DNA from 2 places in the Idiomarina sp. X4 genome. Region 2 is predicted to be linked to the other one. Evidence: riboswitches for the same ligand, from Rfam matches in the RefSeq annotation. Region 2 holds a riboswitch; the other holds the start of a gene.

The links. Region 2 has a riboswitch for thiamine pyrophosphate ahead of thiC (phosphomethylpyrimidine synthase ThiC). Riboswitches for the same ligand answer to the same signal wherever they lie in the genome.
Region 1: linked by a shared signal. The riboswitch ahead of CWC33_RS06910 (TonB-dependent receptor) and the one ahead of thiC (phosphomethylpyrimidine synthase ThiC) in region 2 are both predicted to bind thiamine pyrophosphate.

The regions. Positions count from the first base shown of each region.
Region 1 covers NZ_CP025000.1:1,436,585-1,444,006, reverse strand. Annotated here, with positions in the region: gene CWC33_RS06925 (MFS transporter) at 1-929, opposite strand, end outside; gene CWC33_RS06920 (phosphotransferase) at 943-1,686, opposite strand; gene pnuC (nicotinamide riboside transporter PnuC) at 1,683-2,300, opposite strand; gene CWC33_RS06910 (TonB-dependent receptor) at 2,310-4,433, opposite strand; TPP riboswitch at 4,483-4,581, opposite strand; gene fre (NAD(P)H-flavin reductase) at 4,622-5,323, opposite strand; gene ubiD (4-hydroxy-3-polyprenylbenzoate decarboxylase) at 5,324-6,796, opposite strand; gene rho (transcription termination factor Rho) at 6,804-7,422, opposite strand, start outside.
Region 2 covers NZ_CP025000.1:9,540-16,961, reverse strand. Annotated here, with positions in the region: gene thiE (thiamine phosphate synthase) at 1-1,418, opposite strand, end outside; gene thiC (phosphomethylpyrimidine synthase ThiC) at 1,415-3,124, opposite strand; TPP riboswitch at 3,216-3,329, opposite strand; gene CWC33_RS00095 (SCO family protein) at 3,382-4,041, opposite strand; gene CWC33_RS00090 (formylglycine-generating enzyme family protein) at 4,038-4,811, opposite strand; gene CWC33_RS00085 (multicopper oxidase domain-containing protein) at 4,822-5,973, opposite strand; gene CWC33_RS00080 (c-type cytochrome) at 6,008-6,400, opposite strand; gene CWC33_RS00075 (hypothetical protein) at 6,559-7,353, opposite strand.

The DNA of each region.
Region 1 (7,422 bases), 1.2 Mb from region 2:
CAACGTCCCCAAAAGCGCCCAGCCAGCAAGCCAGCAAGGCCACTGGCCAGCATAAGGCTACCCAGACTGGTTAATTCGGTATCGCCCTGGCGCTGAATAAGCACAACAATATAAGGAATGGCAAAAGCAGCCGCGACGAGCAAAGCGCGAGTCAAAACGAAATGCCCAAACTGACCGTTCCGCCAAAGCAGAGAAATTGACTTAACGGCTTCAGAGACTGCGTTACCACCACCTTCAGTAGCGCCAGCGACCTCTGGAATACCGGCGTACAAGGCAGCCGCTAAAAGCCATAAAACAACACCCGCTCCCAGCAAGGCTAAAAATAACCAACGCTGACCATCTACTTCCGGCGAAAAAACAATAACCAAAGCGGTCAACAACGTCAGTAAACCAGCAGAAGAGGCTGCGACACCCGATAGTCGGCCTCGGCGTGTTTTAGACACCGTTTTACCGGTAACGTCCTTATTGGCAACAGAACAAATCCCCCGGGACAGGCTAAACAGTGCAAGTAGCGAGACAACACTCCAACCCAGTGCATTGTTATTCAGCGTGGCCACTGCTAACAGCATTAAAAGTAAAGAGAGAGCCTGCCCCACGCTGCCTGCAACCCAAAACCATTTTCTAACGGGTTGTTGGCGTAATTGTTGCGCTACAAACAGCTGAGGCAATAACGCCAGCGACTCTCGCAGAGGCACTAGCGCACTGATAAATATTGCAGGAGCGCCTAACGAGCTTAGCATCCAGGGTAAGACTAAGCGGGCACTGACTAAGCTATCGCCCAACTTAGTTAACGTCAAAGACAGCAGCATTAACACAAACGATTTTGGCTGATGGTGACATGCCGATTCCGGGATGTCCTTACACACCCGCGCGTCTTCATCTTCCGCTAAATAGCCGTAAACCTTTTCAGTCAACTGTTTGTCGGTCATGCTACTTTCAACTTTATTTAGAATAGGAAAGTAAATGCTGCCATAAGTTATTCAGCCAATCCACCAAATCAAGCCATTCGGCCATATCAGCAAGCTCGACGTCATAACGCGTTAATCGTGCGTAGTCTGTCAGCAGCCGTTCCGCCATAGCGTCGTCAAGCTTGTTCATGACGATGGTATTCGCAATATCAAACAGTGGGTGCCCGACTCCCGCATACTCCCAGTCAATCACTTTAATGGGAGCCGTCATAAGAATATGATTCATCGACAGGTCATTGTGACAAAGCACCGGGTACTCCAGCCATTGATCAATCGCCTGCTGGTGCTGACTTTTCTCTTCCCGAAAAGAGTTAGCCAAGGAAGGTTGATAGTTGGAAAGCTGCTGCAGGTAATGCTCTACTTTGTCGTTCAATCTCCAGTGAGGAATGCTTGGCTTAAAGGAGTGAATTTTCGCGAGAACCTCAGCCAATACCGTTGCTTTAATAGCGGGCGATAACGTTACCTGATTTAATGAAGGCGCTTCTAAGTAAGGCTGCAGTAACCAGCCTTCTGCTTCATTCCAGTCCAACACGTCAGGGGCAGCTCCGCTTTCGGCAAGCGTTTTCTGTACAGCAACCTCCAGGCTCCGATCAACCTGAAACAAGCTATCATTTTGCCACCGCTTTAGTACGAGATCAGAGTCATCGGATTTAAGCCGCAGCGCTTGGTTTGACTGGCCACTGGTTAGCCGAGTGACTGTTTTAGGTGCAGGTATCATCCGGCACTCTTTACCGGCTCTGGTTGTGGATTATCCTGATGCCAACGCCACATGGCATAAAGCACTAATCCCAAGTAGACGACAAACAACAACGCTGTTGCGACAAAGCCTTTACTGGCATACAAATACACATAAACACTGTCAATAACCAGCCAGTACCACCAGGTTTCATACGCTTTCTTAGTAACAAGCCAAGTTGCCAGCAAACTAAATACAGTGGTATAAGTATCAAGCCAGACAGCATCCGCATCGGTATAAACCGAGAGGGTATAAGCAATAACCGCCGCTAAGGCGACCAGCCATATCCACTGTAAAAAGTGCCACTTCAACTGGTACTTAGCACCACCGGGGCTTTCTTGCGCTGCGGATTTCTGGAAACGCCACTGCCACCAGCCGTAACCAGCCATGGCCACATAAATAGCCTGCAGTACCGACTCCATATACAACTTACCCTGCCAGAACAACACCGCGTAAATACTGCAGCTTATGGTCGCCGACAGCCAACACCATTGCTTCTGATGCGCGGCAAGCACCAGGTACCCCAGCGCAAATAATAGTGCGGCTAACTCCCACAAAGAGCTCATCATTAACTGTTCTAACAGGGTTTCTATCACAGCTTTTCCTTACAACGACTTGCTAACAGTTATACCGAAACGACGCGGCTCACCGTACTGCACGTAGGTTTCGTCATTCTCGTACTGAGTTCTGGGATCATTCGCAAAGTAGAAACCACGCACTTCGTAATCTTCATCCGTTAAGTTCCGTCCCCACAAGCTCACGCGCCAGTCATCAACGTAGTAGTTCACAGCAAAGTGCACCAATGTCATGGACTCAGATTTCTGATTATGAGAGTTCGAGAAATAAAACTCGTCTTTGCCGTCAGCCTGCAGCACCCATTGAACATTCTCGCCATACCAACCTTCGAGGCCAACATTGAATTGATACTGAGGCGCATGAGCTTGCTCACGACCGGTCATATCCATACCATCCTCTGTCACAAAGCCTTCTATTTCGGTTTCCAGCCAGCTGGCAGAAGCAAATGCTGTAAGCCAGTCGGTCAATTTATTGCGAATTTCGGCTTCCAGACCATAGCCCTTCCCTTCTGCGGCATTTTCAATATAACCGACAAACGATTGGTTTCGATTCACCCAGCTTTTCAGCTGAACATCGTCACGCCAATGATAAAAAGTGCTCACTCGAGAGGTTAAGTCCCCGCTTGGGCTGCTCCCTTTAACACCGAACTCAGCACTCCATAGAATTTCAGGCTCAAAGGTCGCGCGCTCAAGCAGATAGTCTTTGAGTTCGTCCAGGCCTTGGTCGTCCGCTTTACCAAGCGCTTCGCCATTAACACCGCCCGACTTATAACCACGCGATACGGTGGCATACCAATAACTGTTTGGTGCGGCCTGATACCGGGCACTAAAGCTACCGCCGACCATGGTATCTTCCGGCTGCGCTTCTATATTACGGCTGTCGGCGTAGTCATTGTCATACTGTTCAATACGCAAGCCGCTAATAGTGGAGAACTTCTCACTCCAGTGCTGCGTCAATTCGCCATAGACCGCGGCATGTTGACTGCGATAATCACTTTGGAAAATATCCGGCTGGCCTAAGTCCCAATTAAAATAATCACGTGTGAGCGCTACGTCTTTTTCGTAGTAATAGGCTCCCGCTACCCACTCAGTTTCCACCCCAAATAACGCTTCAGGGTCGATCGATAACCAACGAACCTCGGCTGTTTTGTCTTTTCTGTCTCGAAGGTAGGCATCAAATGACGAGTACTCCCAACCAGGAGCAATTCCAACATACGTCCAGTCTTCGTCAAAGGCGTAAGCAGTATCCGCGTTTAAAACACTGGCTGACAACTCAAGCCGGCTGTTATCCCAGCCTAGATAATTCAGAGTCGTTTTTACCGCTTCACTTTTCAGGCGATCGTACCCCGGCTCATCTGACAACGTTGTTCGGTTGTTATCAAGGCTAAAGGCATCGTAACCGTTATCAACATCGTTGTAGTGCAGGACGGTGTCTAACGTCCAGTTCTTGGTAAATTCGGTGTTCAACAAAAGCCGTGCGCCAAGTTCATTCCGATTGTTCGTGTCGTCTCGATCTAAATAGGTATTCTCAATGTAGCCGTCTTGCTTAAACTGACTGACAGAAAAGCGGGCCTTGCCCAGTACGCCCAGTTGCCCGCCTAATGCTAAGCCGCCCATGCGTTCGTCATAATTACCGGCTGACAACTCAAACTGGCCACTGAACTCTTCCGTTGGTTGCACGCTGTCCAACAACACTAAGCCGGCCATCGCGTTGACTCCAAAACGTCCGCTTTGCGGTCCTCGGAAGACTTCAATCTGGTTGATATCGAAAAGCGAGGCGGCCGTACCTAAGCCGCTGTAATCAATACCATCTATAATAAGGCCGACTGACGGGCTAATCGGATCAACAAATTGAGAACGCTCGCCCATGCCACGAATCTGAATAAAGCGTGCGGTCGATGTACCACCGGAGAAATTGACGTTGGCAAAGCTGTTGAGCGTATCCTGCAAATGCTGCGCGTTACGCTGCTGCATCGCATTTTGGTCCATAATTGACACACTGCTGGTGGTTTCATTCAGCGTGCGTTTGTGAAAGTCGCCGCTGACTTCAATGATTTCGAAATCGCTGGCGTTATCCTGACCATAAGCCAGAACCGGCGTTTGTAATAATGCTAAGCCAATACTGGCTGCTAAGTAAGATGTGAATTTTTGCATGGATCATTTCCTCAAAACAAAGTCAGAAACGATCCGGTAAGGCTGTATTAGACGGGTTTTCTACCATCCCTACGCCAGTATTAACCGGATCAGGTTTTAAGGGTTCGCTTTCGCATCTCAGCCGTTGCCGGCACCCCTTGGTAAAGCGGCGTCAGTATAACGCAGCTTATTGCATTAACAAATTGTCTTTAAATAAACGACAGAGCGTCACCGTAAAGGTTTTCTAACGGTACGCCTTGAGCGACAAAATCATCTCTAATAACGCGCACCATTTCAAAACGGCCTGCCATGTAAACTTCACAGTCTTGCAAGTCCTGTTGACGCGCCATTACCGCCTGATGGACTAAACCAATGGAATACGGCCAGTCACCAGCGGCGTCTTCAACCACCGGGTGATAGTCAAAGTACTCGTATTGTTTTGCTAAATGCTCGAGCTCGTCGTGCAGGTACAAATCGGCCAGGCTCTTTGCGCCCCAATATAACGTTAATGGGCGCTCCGGCGTTGCTCGTAAATGCTGTTGTAGAATGGAATAAGCATAAGAAAAGCCCGTACCGCCCGCAATGATTACAGCAGGCTTATCGCTGTTTTGTCGATAAAACGCAATGCCGTCGGGGCCGTCGACTTCCAGCTCACCGTCTGCGCGTATTTTATCCAGCACTTCCATCGCATAGGTGTTGTCTGGCGTCGCTCCTACATGGAGTAACCACTCACTTTCCTTCGATGGGCATGACGCGATACTAAAAGGTCGCTTATCCCTCTCGCCCATAACCGCCATCATGTATTGGCCTGCTTTAAACTCAACCGGCTGCGGCAATTGCAAACGCACTTCCCATACAGCGTCCGCTAATTGGCGCGAAATTTCGGCTTTACAGGTCATTTGTTGACTCATTCACGACTCCATAATGTTCAGTTCGTCCCACAGCTGGTCGACACGCTGCTTAACGTCTTCACTCATGACAATAGGCTCGCCCCACTCACGGTCGGTTTCGCCCGGCCACTTATTGGTTGCATCCATGCCCATTTTTGAGCCAAGACCCGACACCGGAGAGGCGAAGTCGAGGTAATCAATTGGCGTATTCTCAACCAATGTGGTGTCGCGCGCCGGATCCATTCGGGTCGTCATTGCCCAAATCACATCTTTCCAGTCACGTGCATTCACATCGTCATCGCATACAATGACAAACTTCGTATACATAAACTGACGCAAGAAAGACCAGACGCCCATCATCACCCGCTTGGCGTGTCCGGAATATTGCTTCTTCATGGTAACTACGGCCAAACGATACGAACAGCCTTCCGGCGGCAAATAAAAATCGACAATTTCCGGAAACTGCTTTTGCAATAACGGAATAAAGACTTCGTTCAAAGCCACACCCAGCACCGCCGGTTCATCTGGCGGACGACCTGTATAAGTACTGTGGTAAATTGGGTCCTTACGATGAGTCACATGAGTCACGGTAAACACCGGAAACTCATCCACTTCGTTATAGTAGCCGGTATGATCACCGTACGGCCCTTCGGGCGCTGTTTCACCCGGCTCAATATAGCCTTCCAGAATAATTTCTGCGTGCGCCGGTACTTGTAAGTCGTTGCTAATACATTGGGTTACTTCGGTCTTGCTGTCACGCAGTAAACCAGCAAAGGCATATTCAGAAAGGCTATCTGGTACGGGCGTCACCGCACCTAAAATTGTAGCGGGGTCAGCGCCTAATGCGACAGACACCGGAAACTTTTCACCGGGATGCTGCTGACACCATTCCTGAAAGTCCAACGCACCACCGCGATGCGACAGCCAACGCATAATAAGCTTATTCGGCCCCAAAAGTTGCTGGCGATAAATACCTAAATTCTGGCGTTCTTTATGTGGTCCCCGAGTCACCGTAAGCCCCCAGGTGACTAAAGGCGCAACATCACCCGGCCAACAATGCTGAATAGGTAACTTAGTTAAGTCGACCTCGTCACCACTCATGACGACCTGCTGACACGGTGCCTTTTTCAGCTTTTTCGGCGACATACTCAGCACTTTCTTGTAGGTAGGCAGCAAATTCAGCGCATCACGAAAACCTTTCGGCGGCTCAGGCTCCTTTAAAAACGCAAGCAGTTTGCCCACGTCGCGCAGGGCCGTAACCGACTCTTGCCCCATACCCAAAGCCACCCGCTCTGGCGTACCAAAAAGGTTCGCCAACACCGGCATGTCATGACCTTTCACGTTCTCAAACAATAAGGCCGGGCCTTCTGCTTTTAACGTACGGTCAGATATTTCGGTCATTTCAAGGTAGGGGTCTATTTCTTGCTGGATGCGTTTAAGTTCACCGCGCTCCTCGAGGAGCGCGATGAAATCTCGCAGATCTTGATATTTCATACGCCGCTTAGCTGTTGCGTTGACGCTTCATCGATTCGAAGAATTCGTCGTTGGTCTTAGTCATTTGCAAACGGTCAATCAAAAACTCCATGGCTTCAACTTCGCCCATTGGGTTCATAATTTTCCGCAGGATCCACATTTTCTGAAGCTCGTCCTGAGACGTCAGCAATTCTTCACGACGTGTACCTGAACGGTTAAAGTCGATTGCAGGGAAAACACGCTTCTCTGCCAACTTGCGGTTCAAATGCAGTTCCATGTTACCGGTACCTTTAAACTCTTCGTAGATAACTTCATCCATCTTCGAGCCGGTATCGATAAGCGCAGTTGCAATAATGGTTAAGCTGCCACCTTCTTCAACGTTACGGGCAGCACCAAAGAAACGTTTTGGCTTGTGTAGCGCGTTAGCGTCCACACCACCCGTCAGGACTTTACCTGAGCTTGGAATAACGGTGTTATAAGCGCGCGCCAAACGAGTAATCGAGTCCAATAAGATGACAACATCTTTTTTGTGCTCAACCAAACGCTTCGCTTTTTCGATAACCATTTCAGCGACCTGTACGTGGCGGCTGGCTGGCTCATCGAAGGTTGAAGCAACCACTTCACCCTGCACCAAACGGTGCATTTCC
Region 2 (7,422 bases):
CCGGTTTGTTTTACTTTCGCAATGCGCTCTTTGGAGATGCCACCGATAGCGACCGTGAGTATACCGGTCGGTTTTAGTAAAGCGACATAACGTGCCAAGCGCTCCAGTCCTTGTGGTTTTGACGGCATATCCTTAGTTTTGGTTGGGAAAATATGGCCAAGCGCAATATACGATGGAGAGTATCGCGAGGCGATAAGAACCTCGGTGTAACTGTGTGTAGAAATTCCCAACCGAACCTCGCTTGAGCGTAGCGCTTGTAAATCAACCGTTTGTAAGTCTTCCTGGCCTAGATGGACACCGTAAGCGCCATGTTTCATGGCAAGTTGCCAATGGTCATTAATAAACAGTTGTGCTTGATATGACTGAGCCAGCTCGATACTGCGTTTTACCGCCAACTCAACTGCTTCTGTGGGGGCGGATTTTATCCGCAGCTGCAAGGTTTTTACCCCCAGCTGCAGCAAATGTTGAACCCACTCAAAGGAATCAACAACGGGATATAACCCAGGCGATTCGTCGAGTTTGGGAAATGCTGAAGTTGGGGGCGGCAGATGAGTAGCCTGTATATTCGGAAAGTGTTTAAGATTGTTTGGCCAACTCGTATGAGCAACCGGGCCTGGGCCTTTGCCAATCCCCGTTGCCTCCAATAAACCCTTATGAACATAGGCATTAGCCAGTGTTATAGCGTCTTCCACCGGATAATCGTGCGCTGCAACGGCAGCAATTGCTGATGAGAGGGTACAGCCGGTGCCGTGATCATGACTGGTTGTTACTTTCGTCTGTAAATAGATCAGATACGGTTGGCCATAAAGCGGCGTTTTAGGTACGTAAATATCAGCAATCGCTTCGTTATCGTTTAGATCATCTTCGACGCCGGTTATCAGCATACCGTTTGCACCCAAGTTAAAGAGTTTTGATGCAGCGGTTAAAGCACTTTCTTTATTGGCGACTTTCATGCCGCTCAGCCACGAGAGCTCATCAGTATTGGGGGTTATCAAGTCAACAAGCGTTAACAGTCTCTGGCTTTGTTTTTGCGTTAAGGTCGACAACGGATCATTTTGGGTGGTGATCATGACCGGATCCCACACTACGAAAGGCTTCTCAACGGCCTCAGGCCACGTTTGCAAAAATTCGGCAATGGCCTCCAATTGTTCGCTGCTACTGAGCAAACCAATTTTAATGGTCGCCGGAGGCATATCGTTCAGCAGACAGTTAAGTTGCTCGCTAATCGCCTTGCCACTTAACTCATATAAGCCTGTTACTGTGACCGAATTCTGTGCCGTCACTGTGGTAATAACGCTGCAACCGTGACAATGAAAACTTCGAACGGTGTGCAGGTCGGCTTGAATACCCGCGCCACCGCCGCTGTCAGAGCCAGCGATAGTCCATACCACAGGCTGTTCAGAGCGTGCGTCAGTCATGACTCAGCTCCAATTTCGTCAGCCGCTGCATCTTTAAAAGTGATATCGATGCGCTCATTCGCTAAATGCCCCGAATACTGCCTAACCTCGTGAGAAATTTTCATAGAGCAGAATTTAGGGCCGCACATGGAACAGAACTGTGCCGTTTTATTGGATTCCTGTGGCAAGGTTTCATCGTGATAATTGCGAGCGGTTACAGGGTCTAATGCGAGGTTGAACTGATCTTCCCAACGAAACTCAAAACGGGCTTTGGACATGGCGTCGTCTCTTGCCTGAGCGCCCGGGTGTCCTTTTGCTAAATCAGCGGCGTGCGCTGCAATTTTGTAGGCAATGAGTCCTTGCTTAACGTCTTCTTTGTTGGGCAGACCTAAGTGCTCTTTCGGTGTAACGTAACAGAGCATAGCGCAGCCAAAGGCACCTATCATGGCGGCTCCGATACCGGACGTAATATGGTCATAGCCGGGGGCAATGTCGGTGGTTAATGGTCCGAGTGTATAAAAAGGCGCTTCATGGCAATGCTTAAGCTGCTCGTCCATGTTTTCCTGAATTTTATGCATGGGGACATGGCCAGGACCTTCAATCATGACTTGTACGTCGTATTCCCAGGCTATTGTAGTCAGCTCACCTAAAACACGGAGCTCAGCGAACTGAGCCTTGTCATTGGCATCAGCAATAGACCCCGGACGTAAGCCGTCACCCAACGACAGCGAAACATCATATTTTTCGCATATCTCACAAATATCGCGAAAATGTTCATATAGGAAGCTCTCTTTACGGTGCGCCATGCACCACTTAGCCATTATCGAACCACCGCGCGATACAATCCCTGTCACTCGGTTAGCCGTCAGTTCGATAAAGTCATGTAACACACCGGCGTGAATAGTGAAATAGTCGACGCCTTGCTCAGCTTGCTCCAAAAGCACTTCCTTAAATATCGGCCAGGTTAGATCTTCTGCGATACCATTAACGCGCTCCAGTGCCTGATAAATAGGAACGGTACCAATGGGAACCGGGCTGTTGCGTAGAATCCATTCTCGGGTTTGGTGAATATTACGTCCGGTCGACAAGTCCATGACCGTATCTGCGCCCCAACGAGTAGCCCAAATCAGCTTTTCAACTTCCTCTTCAATCGACGAGCTGACCGATGAGTTGCCGATATTAGCGTTTACTTTCACTAAAAAGTTACGACCTATGATCATAGGCTCAGATTCTGGGTGGTTCACATTGACCGGAATAATGGCGCGACCTTTGGCAACTTCATCACGAACAAATTCCGGGGTTACCGGGTTGTCTAAATGCTCCCTTCCCATGTTTTCCCGCAACGCAATAAATTCCATTTCGGGAGTCACAATGCCACGGCGCGCATAGGCTAGCTGTGTCACTCCGCCTTTGTCGGCATTTTTAGCCCTCGCGCTTATCCAGCCTGAACGCAGTGGTTTGAGTCCGGTTTTAACATCGACGACTGAGTTAGGGTCACCATAGACACTGGATGTATCATAAACGTCGACGGGTAAATTGGGTGGTGGTGTTACGCCTGGTGTCGGCTGATGCAGAGTTTCGCTTAAGTGAATGCGGCGAAATGGCACATGAATATCAGGCTGACTGCCTTGAAGAAATTCACGGGTTGAATTAGGAAAATAGCTGCCCGAAACGGACGTTAAAAAAGATTCTGCTTGTTGGCGATTTTGGCGATTAGTTGATGACATAGCATTCTCTCCAGCTAAAAAATAACAGGGTTTAGAGATGCTTGTCAGGAGTGTTGAAAGGAACAATAGCACTGAAAAAGGGAGACTCCCTGGCCATTGCTCTCTTGTTCCCTTCGCAGGTATTAGCCTGATCAGGTTCAACGGATCCCGCTTAGCGGTCTCAGCCTGTCACTCTTTAAGTAACGAGGCACTCCGACAAGATTCTTTTTTAGTGGAACAAAATACTTAGCTTATTGCAACAACGAATGCATTATTCATTACTTCTGTGTCAATTTATTAACGACTTTGGCAGCGTCTTCCATTGGCTGGCCTAAGCCTTCAACACGGTGTTGGATAACGCCATTTTCATCGAGCACAGTAATCAGGTTGCTGTGGTCGAAATCCCCGTCAGGACGTTTCCTGTAGCGAACACCCAGTACGGTTGCCAATGTCCGAATATCCTGATCTTCGCCGTGTAAAAAGACCCATCTATCGCTGTTTAGGTTGTACTGCTTAACGTAGTCAGCCAACGCTTTTGGTGTATCGCGAGAGTTGTCGAAGCTGACCATCACCAGTTTCACTTGCTTTTGAGCTTCGTTACTCAAACTGGTGTACAGACGTTTAGCGTCATTGACGAGAACCGGACAGGCTGTGGTGCAGCTGCCATATATCATTGAGACAATGACCGGCTGCCCTTGTAAGTCAGCTAGTGCCATATGCTCACCTTTGTGTGTTATCCAATGTCCATCAACCTGATACACCGATGAAGAATGTGATACTTTGGCGGCTTTCATGCTGGTGTGGTTTTTATGACTTGCGTGGTTCTCATGTCCAGATTTGTGTTGAGAGTGATCTTGTGCGACTGCCGGAGCCAATGCAAGCAGGGCGCTTGATAGAATCAGTGCCGCATAAGCGGATGGTTTAAATAGGTTGTTCATAATTGGTCTCCGTTTTCGGAATGAATGTCGTAAGCACAGCGAAAACCCATGGTGCTGGTTGAGCTCTGTGGTGCGTAGTCGCTACGAGACTGATACCGAAAAAATGTAGCGTAATTGGCTTTGGTAAAGCTTGATAAAAAACGCGCTCCGTCGCCGCAGGAGCCCGATAATAAGTCGACATCATCACCGTTGGTTAATAGTAACTGATAGTCTTCAACCCACTCGTTAACCCGGTCATACATATGACTGAGCTCAGTGGCATTAATGTCCACGGCTTGTTTGTCGCTTTTGGGTTGGCTGTACCAGGCAAATAAGTTGCGTGCATAATCGTCATCACTGATGTTTTGTTGCTGACGATACTGAACAGAGGCGTACTCCCATTCATTGAGACTGGGTAAACGACCACCTTGTGCAGCACAATATTCACGTGCTGCAAACCATGACACATAAGTCACTGGATGGTCCGCCTCGCCGTTAGGGTAGGCGTCTTTTTTAGGCCAGTGCTTTAGGTAATTTCCGTCGTGAAACAGGGCAGCGATGTTGTCTCGCTGCCATTTAGGGTGGCTGTTAACAAAGTTGAGAAAAAGTTGGTTAGTGACCGGAGTTGCGTCAAGCATGAAGCTATGAATTTCAATGCTAAGACGTTCCTTGTCCAACAAAACCGGCGGTTCAAACTCGCCACCATTAATACGGACTGGGTCTGAGAGTACTAGCGGTGACGCTGTTAGCGTAGAGAACATGAGTCCCGCAACTCCAAGCCACTTAACCATAACCGTCTCCTTACTTGTCTTTACGTGGACCCGCAATAAGGGCACCAGCAGCGCCAAGCTCAGCATCAGCAAACTCATGATCGACTAGCTTGTAGATGCCTTCTTCTGGTACGACAAACTCGATAGTTGCGCTATTACTTGCGCCGAGTAAAACGGTTTGCATGCCGTACCAATCGTTACGTGGGTCGCCTTCGTACCAAACGCGGTCAAAGATAGCGCCAATAACATGGAAGCTGGAAGTACCAGAAGGTCCTGCATTTAGTACGTGTAAGCGCACACGGTCGCCTTCATCAGCGCGTAATGGCGAGTCACTCAGTGCACCGACATGCCCATTAAAAGTAACGTGGCTGGGCTGACGATTAAGTGCAGCGTCATGATTGTAAATAAATTCACCGTCACCCACTTCTTCTAAGTAGTGTTCAGACTGAACCAGCACGTATTCCTTGTCGGCGTCAGTTGGGTAACCGTCTTTTGGTGACACAACGACTGCACCGTACTGACCCATTGCCGTGTGCATGAGTACGCTGGAAGTACCGCAGTGGTACATGTAAGTACCTGCGTAGTTGGCAATCCATTCAAACTCAATAGTTTCGCCCGGAGAGATAGTGCGCCATTTGTCTTCAGCCGCAACCGTTCCGCTGTGGAAGTCCATAGAGTGTGGCATTGGATTAATAACTGGTTGGTTATTTTGGTAAGTGTTTGCCTGTAACTGCTGGAAGAATGGTGAGCCATTTTTCACCGGTTTAGTAATAGTGACCTCTTCGTCAGAGCGGTTTTTCATCTTGAAAATAACCCGATCACCTTCACGCACGTGCAATACTGGCCCTGGTACAGAACCACCAAAAGTCCATGCTGAGTAGCTCACGCCAGGAGCAACTTCTACTTTTTGTGAAAACACGTCCATGCGAACGTCATGTGTTTTGTTACCTTTATAGTCAAGCTTGGCCAAGTTAGGCACTTGAGTCAGGTAGTCACCGACAACCGCAGGACCAGTGTAGTCTTCGCGGTAAACCTTAGCTTCAGGTAGGCCATAGACTTTGCCGTCAATGACGTATTCGCTGTCGTGCTTTAATTCGGTGTCAGCGAAAGCAACAGGGGCTGAAACGGAGGCAGCGGCTGCCAAAATAGACGCACTGATAACTGAGAGACTGAGTGATTTCATAATTGTTCTTCCTTGTTCATAGGATAGTTAAAAATTAACGAGAGCCTGCGACAGCGCTTGCTTCAATAGTACTACTGCCGTTAGCCAGTTCGGTATTGACGTAATTCACAATAGCGGCAATGTCAGCGTCTTTTAGGTATGACATAGGAGGCATAGCGCCGTTGTATGTAGCACCATTAACAGTGAGTGCGCCTGATTTGCCTTTTATTATGGTCTGGGCGATGTAGTCTGGTTTGTCTTTAATATTTGGGTTGTCCGCAAGCGGAGGAAAAACACCAGCTAAACCTTTACCTGCTGGTTGGTGACACGCCTGGCAGTATTTTTTGTAGGCGTTCTTACCATCTGCCGCTTCAGCAGGTTGTGCTAGAAAAAAGGCGACAACAGAGGCTGCTACTGCGCCTACTTTTAAAGTGGATTGAATGTTCATAATGACACCTCAGTGACTGACTTAAGATGTCTATAGGTTACTGTTTTGCTGGCTTTTTACGAGTGAAACGAAGAGGTAAAACTCGCTTACTCCCTGGGGTATAGAATGGGTATATTGAGGAGTATACCCAGGGGTAAGCGGAGAGGTAGAAAGTCGTTTTAAATACTGCGAGCTTCCAGTTCAATACGTGATGCTGCGCCATAGATTTTGCTGGCATCACCTTGCAATTCACCTTCCGGAGTAATGGTCGGCCAAAGGTCTGTTAAAGACTGTAATACATTGCGTGCTTCCTCAATGGCGCCTGATGCTTTTTCGGCTTCCTCGTGCTTTATTCGCTCTAAACGATTAAGGGCAATTTCTTTAAAGCCAAGTGCGTCTTGATACTCATGGAGTTGTACTACTTTACCTTCCTGAATACCCACGGCGTACTCATCGGCAGTTGCCATCAACATAGTCGCTATGCTTAATAGAACACTCTTTGCGGACATATCAGCAACAGGCTCGTGCGCGCTAATTGCGTCAAGCAGTACGTTGTAATTATTCATGACAACGTCTTTGCTGTTGTCGTTGATAACGCTGTCAGCTAACGCTTCCAGTTCATCGGCAAAGCCCGGTTGTCCACGGTCGGAAAAAGCTTCCTTGAGACCTGCGTAAAGTTCATCGCCAGGATGCTTCATATGGGTTTTTGCCATTTCAATGTGGCCTTGCTCATAAAGCTTCATGCCAACCCAAAGGTGCCCGCGAATGAACCCAAGCTGTGCCAAAAATGCAGTGTCATTTGTGCTTAAGTCTATTTCAGGCGCGGCCATTTCGCCTTCCGCCATGGGGGCAACCATAAAAGACGCCGGTGCCGCGTTTGGCTGAGTTAATGGCGCTGCATTAACGGTTGAGGCGGCCATTGTTGACGCTAAAACGCTGCCAACACCAACCCAAACTTTTTTCTTCTCAAACATAGAAAAACCTTATGTGCTTTTTTGAAAGAATGATCTCGTGTATATTTGCAGAAATGATAACTATTCGCA